Regions from separate parts of the Aquitalea sp. FJL05 genome, predicted to be linked through region 1. Evidence: predicted binding sites of a transcription regulator. Region 1 holds the regulator's gene; each other region holds the start of a gene.
The links. Region 1 encodes FNR, which switches genes on or off when oxygen is low (the NO sensors DNR and NnrR bind a similar motif). Its sites were predicted from a motif close to TTGATNNNNATCAA; they were not measured.

Region 1 (4,192 bases):
GAGTGCGCGGGCTTTTTGATATGCCCGCTATTTTAATGTGAAACCGCTGATGAATAAACCCCAAGTACCTGATTTTCTGAAAAACATTCGTGTGGTGTTGGCCCGGCCCAACCATCCGGGCAATATCGGCTCGGCTGCCCGGGCCATGAAAACCATGGGCCTGACCCGGCTGTATCTGGTGGAGCCCAAGGTGTTTCCCAGTGATGAAGCCAATGCCCTGGCTTCCGGTGCGGTGGATGTGCTGGAGAGTGCAACCGTGGTGTCCAGCCTGGCCGAGGCCCTGAGCGATGTCACCGTGGCCTGTGCACTGACCAGCCGCCGCCGCGAGCTGACCACCCCGCTGTCCACCCCGCGTGAAACCACGCCGGAGCTGGTGGCACGGGCGCGTGACGGCGAACAGGTGGCGCTGGTGTTCGGTAATGAAACCTTCGGTCTGTCTATCGAGGAAGTTGAACAGTGCAACCGCCTGGTGACCATTCCGGGTAATCCGGATTACTTCTCGCTCAATCTGGCGATGGCAGTGCAGGTGATGACCTACGAGCTGTTCAGCCATACCGAGGTCGATGTGGAGTACCTGCGGCCGGAGAGCGAAACCGCCAGCCTCGGCGAGGTGGAAGGCTTCTGCCAGCATCTGGACCAGACCATGGGTGCCATCGGCTATTACCGTCGCCGCAACAGCGAACGCCTGATGCGCCGCATGCGTGCGCTATTCAATCGCTCCGGCATGTTGCGTGACGAGGTCGATATCCTGCGTGGCCTGATGAAACAGATCCAGCGCGTGGCAGATGGCCATGAGCACGACGGCGAGGCCTGAGCGCGGCTTTCATCTCCCTTACACGCAGCCGGCGCTGCGTGATCTGGCTTTTCTGCTGACCTCTCCTGCGCCCTGGGATAGTGGCCGCAATCTGTCGCCCGCGCAGTTGCTGGGCCCACAGGGCCATGCCTTGCTGGCGGAGCTGGAGGAAAATCCGGCACCGCTCTCACACTGGCTGGCGCAACAGCCTTGCCAGCGGCTTGGCCACTATGCCGAACGCCTGCTGGCTTTCTGGTTCCAGCTGGCTCCGCATATCGAACTGGTGGCGGCCAATGTGCCGGTGCGTGAGGCCGGTGGCCGCACCATCGGCGAATTCGATTTCCTGATCCGGCTGGATGGTGTGCCACTGCACGTGGAAACCGCCAGCAAATTCTATCTGCAGCTGGGACATGGCGCGGACACTCTGGTCGGTCCCAGCCTGCGCGACGCCTGGCCGCTCAAGGCCGCCAAATTACAGGAACAACTGCAACTGGCCCGTCATCCTGCGGCGGCCCGTGTCTTGCCGCCCGGTTTTGCCGGCTGTGCCAGTGCCGCGCGGCTGGCCGGCTGGTTCTTCTATGCCGGTACGCCAGCTGTCCCGGCTGCGCCATTGGCGCCGGAGCAACTGCAAGGCTGGATCAGTCCTTTGCAGCAGCCCTGGCCAAGCTTTTCCAGCGGAGGGCGCTGGATATGGCTATCGCGGCTGGGCTGGCTGGCCCCGGCGCGGGTAGAGCAGGGCATGGTGCGTGAGCAGGATAGCCTGCGCCAAGAGCTGTTGCAGGCGGCGGTACCACAGCTGGTGGCCGAATTGCTGCCGGTGGGGGATGGTTACTGGGAGGAAGTGGCTCGCGGCTTTGTGGTGCCGCCGGGCTGGCCGCAGCAGGACCGATTACAGGCCTTGCTGGCCACTATTGATGGCAGGCCCGCTCCATGAAACGGTTGTTGATTATCTACGCCAGCCAGACTGGCCACACCTTGCAATTGATCGATGCCTTCTGTCAGCCGCTGTTGCCGCTGTGCGCAGAACTCCACATCAGCCGCCTGCCAGCCGCGGAGGCAGGACTGGATGATTTGCTGGCTGCTGATGCCATCGTGCTGGCAACGCCGGAGAACTTTGGCTATATGGCGGGTAAAGTGAAGGATTTTTTTGATCGCACCTATTACCCGGCACAGGGGAAGACCGAGGGTCTGCCCTATCTGATGCTGGTGTCGGCAGGTACGGATGGTCTGGGAGCGATCCAGGCCATGCGCCGCATTGCCTGCGGTTATGGCTGGAAGGAAGTCTTGCCGCCCTTGCTGGCGCAGGGCGAGATATTGCCGCAGCATCGGGAGCAGGCCATGGAGCGGGGCGAGATGCTGGCCGCAGGCATGCTGGTGGGGCGCTGGTAGGGCAGGGCGGGCGGCTTAGCCGACCGGACTAGGTCTTCAGACGAATGGTCGGCCGTGCCAGTAATGCGCAAGATGCAAAAACACCGCAGGCTGCCGGCAAGCAGGGCTGCGGTGTTTCTGGTTGGCTGCTGCTTCAGACGCCGTTGGCGTGGGTGCAGCCGGCAATCAGGTCTTTCAGTGCGTCGGCCTTGATCAGCTGGATGTGCTTGTGATCGACACTCAGCCAGCCCTGCTGCTGGAACTTGGACAGCGTACGGCTGACCGTTTCCAGTTTCAGGCCGAGGAAGCTGCCGATTTCCTCACGGCTCATGCGTAGGATGAAGTCATTGGCAGCAAAGCCGCGTGTGGACAGACGCTGCGACAGGTTGAGCAGGAAGGCCGCCAGGCGTTCTTCCGCTTTCATATTGCCCAGGAGCAGCATGACGTTCTGATCGCGCACGATTTCGCGGCTCATCAGCCGGAAAAAGTGGTGCTGCAGGCTGGGAATATCGCGCCCCAGGCTTTCCATGCGATTGAAGGGCAGCTCGCAGACTTCGCTGTCTTCCAGGGCGATGGCGTCGCAGCCATGCACATTGGAAGAAATGCCATCGAGGCCCATCAGTTCGCCGGACATCAAAAAGCCGGTGACCTGTTCGCGACCGTCCTGGCTGGCGACGCTGGTTTTGAAGAAACCAGTACGCACTGCGAACAGGGACTTGAAGCCCTCGCCGCTGCGGAACAGGTACTCGCCGCGCTTGAGGCGGCGGCTCTGACGGATCACGGCGTCCAGCTGCGTCATTTCGTCGCGGTTCAACCCGATGGGCAGGCAGAGTTCGCGCAGGCTGCAGTTGGAGCAGGACACCTTCAGTGCGTGAATAGTGTGTTGGTTTTGGTCAGACATCGAGTGTTTTGTACAACCCTGTAAAGAAGCTTGACCCTTGTCAAAGCGGAATTCACACGTTTTCCGCAAATTTACCAGTCCACCTGACGTTTGACTATCAATACCCGACGACATGCACACCACCCATCCGTTTTCGCCCACCCACTGTGAGTTCGACCGAGCGTTGATCGAACGTCTTGATGGCTCTGGCCCAAGATACACTTCTTACCCGACGGCCGACCGCTTTACGCCGGCGTTTGGCGAGAAGGACTATAAACACTGGCTGAAGCAACGCCACCTTGGCATGCATCAGAACGCAATATCATTGTACGTTCATATACCGTTCTGCAACACGGTATGTTACTACTGCGGCTGCAACAAGATCATCACCAAAGACAAAAGCCGCGCTGATCGCTACCTCGACTATCTGGAAAAAGAGATCAAGCTGGTGGCCGCCTCACTGGGCTGTCGCGAAAAGCTGATCCAGCTGCATTTTGGTGGTGGTACACCCACCTTCCTGTCCGATGAACAGCTGGACCGGCTGATGGGCATGCTGCGCACTCACTTCGAATTTTTGCCGGAGGGAGAATATTCCATCGAGATCGATCCGCGCAAGGTGGGCCGCGAGACCGTGCACCATCTGGCACGTCTGGGCTTTAACCGCATGAGCGTGGGCATCCAGGATTTCGACCCGCAGGTGCAGCAGGCGGTCAATCGCGTGCAGAGCGAAGCCGAGACGCTGGAAGTGATCGATGCCGCCCGCGAGGCGGGTTTCAAGTCGGTCAGTGTGGACCTGATCTACGGCCTGCCGCTGCAGACGCGCGCATCGCTGAAAGCCACGCTGGACAAGGTGATTGCCATCAGTCCAGACCGGCTGGCGCTGTACAACTATGCTCATTTGCCCACGGTGTTCATGCCGCAGCGGCGCATCAACGAAGCGGATCTGCCGACGGCCAGCACCAAGCTGGATATCCTGCAGGATGCGGTAAAAAGCCTGGCGGATGCCGGCTATGTATTTATCGGTATGGACCACTTTGCCAAGCCGGAAGACGACCTGGCCATCGCCTTGCGCCAGGCCCGCCTGCAGCGCAATTTCCAGGGCTATTCCACCCATGCCGACTGCGACATGATCGGTCTTGGTGTCTCGTCCA
Region 2 (4,192 bases), on a different contig from region 1:
CTGGCGTGGAAGGTGCGATTAATCACATCCAGTTGCTGCTCGCGGGTGAGCTTGACGAAGTTGACTGCGTAACCAGACACACGAATCGTCAGCTGCGGATACAGCTCGGGGTGCTCCATGGCATCCAGCAATGTCTCGCGACGGAAGACATTGACATTGACATGAAAACCACCAGCAGCAGCAAAGCCATCCAGGCAATGCGACAGATTGGCGATGCGATCTTGCGCGGTGTGCCCCAGCGCATCCGGAGTAGCCGATGCCGTCCAACTGATGCCATCGAGCGCTGCGGAGTAAGGCAGCTTGGCCACCGAGGCACCGGCAGCCACGAAACCATGCACATCGCGGCCATTCATCGGATTGGCACCCGGCGCAAACGGCTCACCGGCGCGGCGACCGCACGGGGTATTGCCGGTTTTCTTGCCGTACACCACATTGGAGGTGATGGTCAGCACCGACTGGGTCGGCGTGGCATTCCGGTAGAAACACGGCTGAGCCTTGATCTTGTTCATGAAGGTTTCGGTCAGCCACACTGCCATGCTGTCGACGCGATCATCGTTGTTGCCATAGGCCGGGTAGTCGCCCTCGATGCGATAATCCACCGCCAGGCCGGCTTCGTTGCGGATGACGTGGACACGGGCATGCTTGATGGCGGACATCGAATCCGCCGCCACCGACAGGCCGGCAATGCCGCAGGCCATGGTGCGCAGGATGTCGCGGTCATGCAGCGCCATTTCGATACGCTCGTAAGCGTACTTGTCATGCATGTAGTGAATGCAGTTGAGCGCCTTGACATAGGTCGAGGCCAGCCAGTCCATCATCTTGTCGAACTTGGCCATGACTTCGTCAAAATCCAGCACATCGGCCGTGATGGGCTCAAAGCCGGAGGCCACTACCGCCCCGCTCTTTTCGTCCACGCCACCATTGATGGCATACAGCATGGCCTTGGCCAGATTGGCGCGCGCACCAAAGAACTGCATCTGCTTGCCGATGCGCATGGCCGATACGCAGCAGGCGATACCGTAATCATCGCCCCACAGTGGGCGCATATTGTCATCGTTTTCGTACTGGATCGAGCTGGTATCGATGGAAACCTGAGCACAGAAATCCTTGAAGCCCTGTGGCAGGCTGGTCGACCACAGCACGGTCAGGTTCGGCTCTGGTGCCGGCCCCAGGTTGTACAGGGTATTGAGGAAGCGGAAGCTGTTTTTCGACACCAGGGTACGGCCATCTTCGCCCATGCCGCCGATGGACTCGGTCACCCAGGTCGGATCGCCGGAGAATAGCTGGTCGTATTCCGGGGTGCGCAGGAAGCGCACGATGCGCAACTTGATCACCAGATCATCAATCAGCTCTTGCGCCTGCTCCTCGCTCAGCACACCAGCGGCCAGGTCACGCTCGATATAGATGTCGAGGAAGGTGGCGATACGGCCCAGCGACATGGCCGCGCCATTTTGCTCTTTCACTGCAGCCAGGTAGGCAAAGTAGGTCCACTGCACCGCCTCGCGGGCATTGACCGCCGGACGGCTGATATCATAGCCATACTTGGCCGCCATCTGGCGCAACTCGTCCAGCGCACGGAACTGTTCGGACAACTCTTCACGCTGGCGCAGCACGTCTTCGGTGAACACGGCATCGTCCAGCTCGTGGAACAGCTGCTGGCGCTCCTTGCGCAGAAAATCAGTGCCATACAGCGCTACACGGCGATAGTCACCGATGATGCGGCCGCGGCCATAGGCATCCGGCAGACCGGTAATGATGCCGGACTTGCGTGCCGCCAGAATATCGGGGGTATAGGTGTCGAACACACCCTGATTATGGCTCTTGCGGTATTTGCCCCAGATTTCCTTGATTACCGGGTCCAGCTCGAAGCCATAAGCCGCCAATCCGCTTTCCACCATGCGCAAGCCACCATTGGGCATGATGGCGCGCTTCAGCGGTGCGTCGGTTTGCAGGCCGACAATCAGTTCCAGCGACTGGTCGATATAACCGGCGTCATGCGCGGTGATGGAGGTAGCACGATCAGCCGATACATCCAGCACACCCTTTTCCCGCTCCTGACGCAGCAGCTCACCCAGCACATCCCACAGCTTGCGGGTGCGTTCGCTGGCACCCGCCAGGAAAGTGGCATCGCCGGTAAAGGGCCGATAATTCAGCTGAATGAACAGACGTACATCGACATGGTTTTGCCAGTTGCCGGCAGCAAAGCCCCGCCACGGGTCCGCCTGTACGGCATTGTGAGCAATCGCTTCCATGACTACCTCCTGAATTGAAGTCCGAAACTTGTCCCTACAGAAACAATACTACATTCACTATCGAAAACGGCTTATTGATGTAAATCAAACTCCGCCATGGCAGATCAGCGAAGCCGGACATTCTACCAGCAAGCGTCATCTACCATCTGGCAACACCACACCCGGCAAAGCAATTTTATTTATATTTTTCAACAAGATAAAAAACAAACTCAGTCAACATTCAAGCATTACTGCAGCATGCATCGCAGCAACCGCACCCGTTTATAGCACAAAATATCGTGATAATTACCAGTATCCAACAGGAAGGCACTCATGATTACAAATCAGAAAATGTTCGTTTTCAAACATTGAATTTCACATATCAATCTCAACCACCAAGGCGACCGCCTGCATTGCGTAGTTTTACTACCAAACTCATCAACAAAACCCGACCCGACAACACTTATCCATCCAGCGTCACAACAGACAACCTCCCCTATCCCATGCCAGCAAGGAAAAGCCCACGGCGGGAACCAAGCAGCAGCACAATGCTCTGTAAATGAGTACAGTATCAGGAATAACCATGAACAAATTTCACCTTGCCACCCTGCTCGCCAGCCTGTTCGCGATCAGCGCCTGCACCCAGCAGCAAAACGATGCCGCGCAGCAAGCCGCTTCCGCCGCCATCAGTACCGCCCATGCCAAGCTGGACGAAGCCAGCGCACCGCTGGCAGCACTGCGCCAACAAGCGAGTGCCGCTGCTGGTGAGGCCAAGCAACAGGCCGCCCAGCTGGTGGCCGACAATCCGGCCTTGGGCCTTGCGGTATCTGCCGTGCAACAAGGGATGGGGAAATCGGCCAATGCCGTGCAATGGCCGCAACTGGAAGCAAAAGTGGGCAGTTATCCGGCGGACATCGGCCTGTATCAAAAAGGCGCGGTAGCCGAAGCACTCCGCCGGCTACTGGGTGAGAAGATGCCGGTATTCCTGCAGAACATGCAGGTCAGCAGCCCGCTAGGCAAGGACCAGCTATTGTTTGTCAGCGGTAACAAACCGCATCAGGGGGGAGAGGACATGGCCTATCTGCTGCTTGACCCCGCCAGCAAACAGCTGGAAGTGGGTCTGATCGAACAGGGCAAACTCAGCGTTTACCGCAGTGGCCCACCGCTATACCGTCCGGCAGAAATCAACACCATGCTGGGCAATCTGGCCGGCCAGCGCTAAGTGCCGTGGCCGCTCAGGCGGCCAGCCCGCGCGGCCACAAGCGGCCGGTTTTCTGCATGTACAGGCGATAGGCATTGCCCGCACGCTGCAGCATTTCCCCCTCCTCACGCCGCACGCTGCCCCGATAGCTCAGCAGCAAGGCCAGCATGCCGCTGGCAGCCACCCCGTCCTGCAACAGCAACCACTGAGCCAGCGCAGCCAGCCACAGCGCGGCATACAGCGGATGGCGGATGCGTTGATAAACACCCCCCTGACACTGCGCGGCTCCAGCCGGTTGCAGCAACAGATCGTGCTGGCTGCGCCAGAACAACCAGCAGGCGTAAGCCAGCAACAAACTGCCGGCGGGTGCCGCCAGCGGCGGCAGTTCCAGCGGCCACCAGCGTTGCCAGCCGGTGCCGGCGGCCAGCAAGGGCACAAACAGCATGCCAGCCAGCACTGGCCAGCGCAAAATGCACTGCCCCACCACCATGCAGGTGCGCTGCTGTAATAATGGACGGTAGGCCAGCCGCGTCAGCAGCATGATGACTACTCCGGCAAGCTGAATGATGGACCACAGCATGACACGCCTCCTTACCGTCAGTTAATAACAATGATTATCATTTACAAATACAATCACGGCAAGCCCTATCTCGCCATTGCACACCCCGTCGCGCAGCCAGACATGTCAGAATCGGCAAACAGGCAGCGGCCATGACATCCAGACAATGCGCAGCGCCTGTAATCAGACATGCCCCGGCAC
Region 3 (4,192 bases), on a different contig from region 1:
ACATCCACCCCGCCGGGTGCGGCCTTGATATCAAAGCCGATCCAGTCCACCAGTCCGGCCACGGCTGCCAGCCGCTGCGGGTAAATGCCGGCAGTGTGCAGGCCGATGGCCATGCCTAGTTGGCGGGCGTCCTGCATCCACTCGGCCAGCTGCGGGGCCAGCGTGGGTTCGCCGCCGGAAAACACCACGCCATCCAGAAAGCCCACCCGTTGCGCCAGCACAGCACGAACCGCCGGCCAGTCCAGCACACCGGCGCTGCGTGCCTGCAGCGCGGCATTGTGACAATAGCCGCAGCGCCAGGGGCAACCCGCCACAAACACCGTGGCCACCAGCCGCCCCGGCCAGTCGCAGCTGGAAAACGGCTCGATCCCGGCCAGCGGCAGCAGCACCGGGCTGGCCGGGCTGCGCGACTCAGCGATGCAGATGCTGTTCATCAAAATGCAGGCGCTCGGCAAACTCGCCCTGCTTACCCACATTAAAGGCAGAGACCGGGCGGAAATAACCCATGACGCGGGTCCAGACTTCGCAGCGGGTACGCAGGGCCGGGTCCAGCTGTTCTGCCTGTTTGATTTCGGTTTGATGGGACATGTTGTTCTCCTGTGAGGGTTGGGAATCAGGCGCGGCTAACAAAATGGCGTAGCGTCTCTGGGGCAAGGCGCGCCGCCGCAGACAGTACATGCCGTACGGCAAGGCGGCGCAACGCAGCAGCAGGCTTTTTGTTAGCCGCGCCAAGCTTTTCAGCAGCAAGGCACGGTGGCTGCCGTGGAGCGGGAGCGGGCCAGCAGCTCGGCATCGCACTTGGGGCAGAATTCGTGGTGGCCGCTCAGATAGCCGTGCTGCGGGCACACCGAGAAGGTGGGCGTGACCGTGATATAGGGCAGACGGAAGCGCTGCAGCGAACGGCGCACCAGCTGCTTGCAAGCGGCAGTGGAACTGATGGCTTCGGTCATGTACAGGTGCAGCACGGTACCGCCGGTATAGCGGCGTTGCAGCGGTTCCTGATGGCTGAGCGCGGCGAAGGGGTCGTCGGTATGCCCGGCCGGCAGCTGGCTGGAATTGGTGTAGTACGGCTTGTCGGCCGGCCCTGCCTGCAGGATGTCCGGGTAGCGCTTGCGGTCTTCACGGGCAAAGCGGTAGGTGGTGCCTTCGGCCGGGGTGGCTTCCAGGTTGTACAGATGGCCGGTGTCTTCCTGCATCTGCACCATGCGGGCGCGGATGTGGTCGAGCAGATCCAGCGCCAGTTGCTGGCCGGCGGCACTGGCAATATCCTCGGCATCGCCAGTGTAATTGCGCACCAGTTCGTTGATGCCGTTTACGCCGATGGTGGAGAAGTGATTGCGCAAGGTGCCCAGATAACGCTTGGTGTAGGGATACAGCCCGTCATCCATCCAGCCCTGTACCCGCTGGCGCTTGATTTCCAGGCTGTCGCAAGCCAGGGCCAGCAGGCGGTCGGTTTCGGCCAGCAGGCCGGCCCAGTCGCCGCGGAAGCGGTAGCCCAGCCGGGCGCAGTTGAGCGTCACCACGCCGAGCGAGCCGGTCTGCTCGGCGCTGCCGAACAGTCCATTGCCGCGCTTGAGCAGTTCGCGCAAGTCCAGCTGCAGCCGGCAGCACATGGAGCGCACCATCTGCGGCTCCAGATCGGAATTGAGAAAATTCTGGAAATACGGCAGGCCGTAACGGGCGGTCAGCGCAAACAGCAGCTCGGCATTCGGGCTGTCCCAGTCGAAATCCGGAGTGATGTTGTAGGTGGGAATGGGAAAGGTGAAAGCCCGGCCATGGGCGTCGCCACTGGCCATCACCCGCAGGAAGGCGCGGTTGATCTGGTCCATTTCCGGCTGGCAGTCGCCATAGCAGAACGGCATTTCCTCGCCGGCAATCAGCGGAATCTGGCCAGCCAGGTCGGCCGGGCAGCTCCAGTCGAAAGTGAGATTGGTAAACGGCGTCTGCGTACCCCAGCGCGATGGCACGTTGAGGTTGTAGACAAACTCCTGCAGCGCCTGCTCTACCTGCTCATCGCTCAGGCCATCGCGCCGGATGAAGGGGGCCAGATAGGTATCCACGCTGGAAAACGCCTGCGCTCCGGCCCATTCGTTTTGCAGGGTGCCCAGGAAATTCACCATCTGCCCCAGTGCCGAACTCAGATGGCGCGGCGGCGCCGCCTCTACCCGGCCTGGCACGCCATTAAAGCCCTCGTGCAGCAACTGGCGCAGCGACCAGCCGGCGCAGTAGCCGGCCAGCACATCCAGATCGTGCAGGTGAAAATCTGCCTCGCGGTGGGCGGTGGCGACGGCTGCCGGGTAGATGCCATCCAGCCAGTAGTTGGCAGTCAGCTTGCCGGCGGCATTCAGGATCATCCCACCCAGGCTGTAGCCCTGGTTGGCATTGGCAGATACGCGCCAGTCGGCGCGGCTGAGGTATTCGTCCAGCGTGGCAACCGGACTGACCAGAACAGGTTTTTTCATAACAATATGTAGTGCCTTAAATTTTTCAAACACTATATATTGATTTCAGAGTTGCAAAAGTCACAGCTGAAAAAGGCTTGATACGGATCAAGTGCCGCCTCAGCCGGCCAGACAGACCAGGCCGCCGCCCGCTTTGCATGCCGCTGTCGTGTAGGGATTGCCCTACAGGACTACAGCATTTTTCCTGACAGAAAAATCCGCAGCCTCCCGATACCCCTGCTGTCATCCACTTTTTACAATTCAGTCATCACCATTTAAACAGGAGTGGTCATGGCTGAAACGAACGCAAGCGACATCCTGGTCCGCTTCAAGAACGTACAAAAGAGCTACGACGGCGAGACCCTGATCGTGAAGGATCTCAATCTGGACATCCGCAAGGGCGAATTCCTTACCCTGCTGGGTCCGTCCGGCTCCGGCAAGACCACCAGCCTGATGATGCTGGCCGGCTTCGAAACCCCGACCGCCGGCGAGATCATGCTGGGCGAGCGTTCGCTCAACCGCGTACCGCCGCACAAGCGCGATATCGGCATGGTGTTCCAGAACTACGCGCTGTTTCCGCACATGACCGTGGCCGAGAACCTGGCCTTCCCGCTGAAAGTGCGCGGCATGGACAAGACCGATGTCACCGAACGGGTGAAACGCGCCCTGTCCATGGTGCAGCTGGACAAGTTTGCCAACCGCTACCCCGGCCAGATGTCCGGCGGCCAGCAACAGCGTGTGGCCCTGGCCCGCGCCCTGGTGTTCGAACCGCAACTGGTGCTGATGGATGAACCGCTGGGCGCACTGGACAAGCAGCTGCGCGAACACATGCAGATGGAAATCAAGCATCTGCACGAACGCCTGGGCGTGACCGTGGTGTACGTGACCCACGACCAGAGCGAAGCGCTGACCATGTCCGACCGCGTGGCGGTGTTCCATCAGGGTGAAATCCAGCAGATCGACAGCCCGCAAGGCCTGTACGAGCATCCGCGCAATACCTTTGTTGCCAACTTCATCGGCGAAAACAACCGCCTGCACGGCAAGCTGCTCAGCCGCGATGGCGAGCGCTGTACCGTGGGCCTGGAAAACGGCGAGCGCGTGGAAGCCATGGCCGTGCATGACGCTGCCCCCGGCCAGCCGGTATCGCTGTCCATCCGCCCGGAACGTATCAATCTGAATGTGGCACAGGAGCAGAACCGCTTCTCCGGCCGCGTGCGCGAATTCATCTACCTGGGCGACCACGTGCGCATCCGCATGGAAGCCTGTGGCAACTCCAGTTTCATCGTCAAACAGCCAATCGCCACACTCGACCCCAAGCTGGCAGTGGGCGACGTGATTTCGCTGGGCTGGAATGTAGAACACGTAAGAGCGCTCGATCCCGTCGAACTGGCCGAGTGAGTGCGTGCAAGTGAGTAGCGTGTAGTAGCTGTAGTCTCAAAACAATATGGAGATCTATCAAATGAAGAAATGCATGAAAGCTCTTTCGCTGGCCGTGGTTGCCGCTTGCTGTGCTCAGACTACCCTGGCCGGTGACTTGACCGTGATTTCCTTTGGCGGCGCCAACAAGGCGGCCCAGGAAAAGGCTTACTACGCTCCCTTCACCAAGGCTACCGGCGTCAAGGTAGTGGGCGGCGAATACAACGGCGAAATGGCCAAGGTCAAGGCCATGGTCGACACCAAGAGCGTGTCCTGGGACGTGCTGGAAGTGGAATCCCCAGAGCTGGCTCGCGGTTGCGATGAAGGCATGTTCG

Region 2: pflB (formate C-acetyltransferase) is a predicted target of FNR. The motif match lies at 2,327-2,340, and genes of this name have one in related genera.
Region 3: DBR44_RS15625 (ribonucleoside triphosphate reductase) is a predicted target of FNR. The motif match lies at 2,540-2,553, and genes of this name have one in related genera.

What each region holds. Positions count from the first base shown of each region.
Region 1 is NZ_QAJS01000005.1:205,185-209,376, forward strand. It holds gene DBR44_RS04390 (RNA methyltransferase) at 50-814, shown strand; gene DBR44_RS04395 (DUF1853 family protein) at 792-1,727, shown strand; gene DBR44_RS04400 (flavodoxin family protein) at 1,724-2,182, shown strand; gene fnr (fumarate/nitrate reduction transcriptional regulator Fnr) at 2,316-3,062, opposite strand; gene hemN (oxygen-independent coproporphyrinogen III oxidase) at 3,175-4,192, shown strand, end outside.
Region 2 is NZ_QAJS01000009.1:430,227-434,418, reverse strand. It holds gene pflB (formate C-acetyltransferase) at 1-2,252, opposite strand, end outside; gene DBR44_RS10090 (hypothetical protein) at 2,815-3,453, shown strand; gene DBR44_RS10085 (hypothetical protein) at 3,467-4,012, opposite strand.
Region 3 is NZ_QAJS01000017.1:6,579-10,770, reverse strand. It holds gene DBR44_RS15635 (anaerobic ribonucleoside-triphosphate reductase activating protein) at 1-434, opposite strand, end outside; gene nrdD (anaerobic ribonucleoside-triphosphate reductase) at 412-588, opposite strand; gene DBR44_RS15625 (ribonucleoside triphosphate reductase) at 738-2,495, opposite strand; gene DBR44_RS15620 (ABC transporter ATP-binding protein) at 2,733-3,839, shown strand; gene DBR44_RS15615 (polyamine ABC transporter substrate-binding protein) at 3,913-4,192, shown strand, end outside.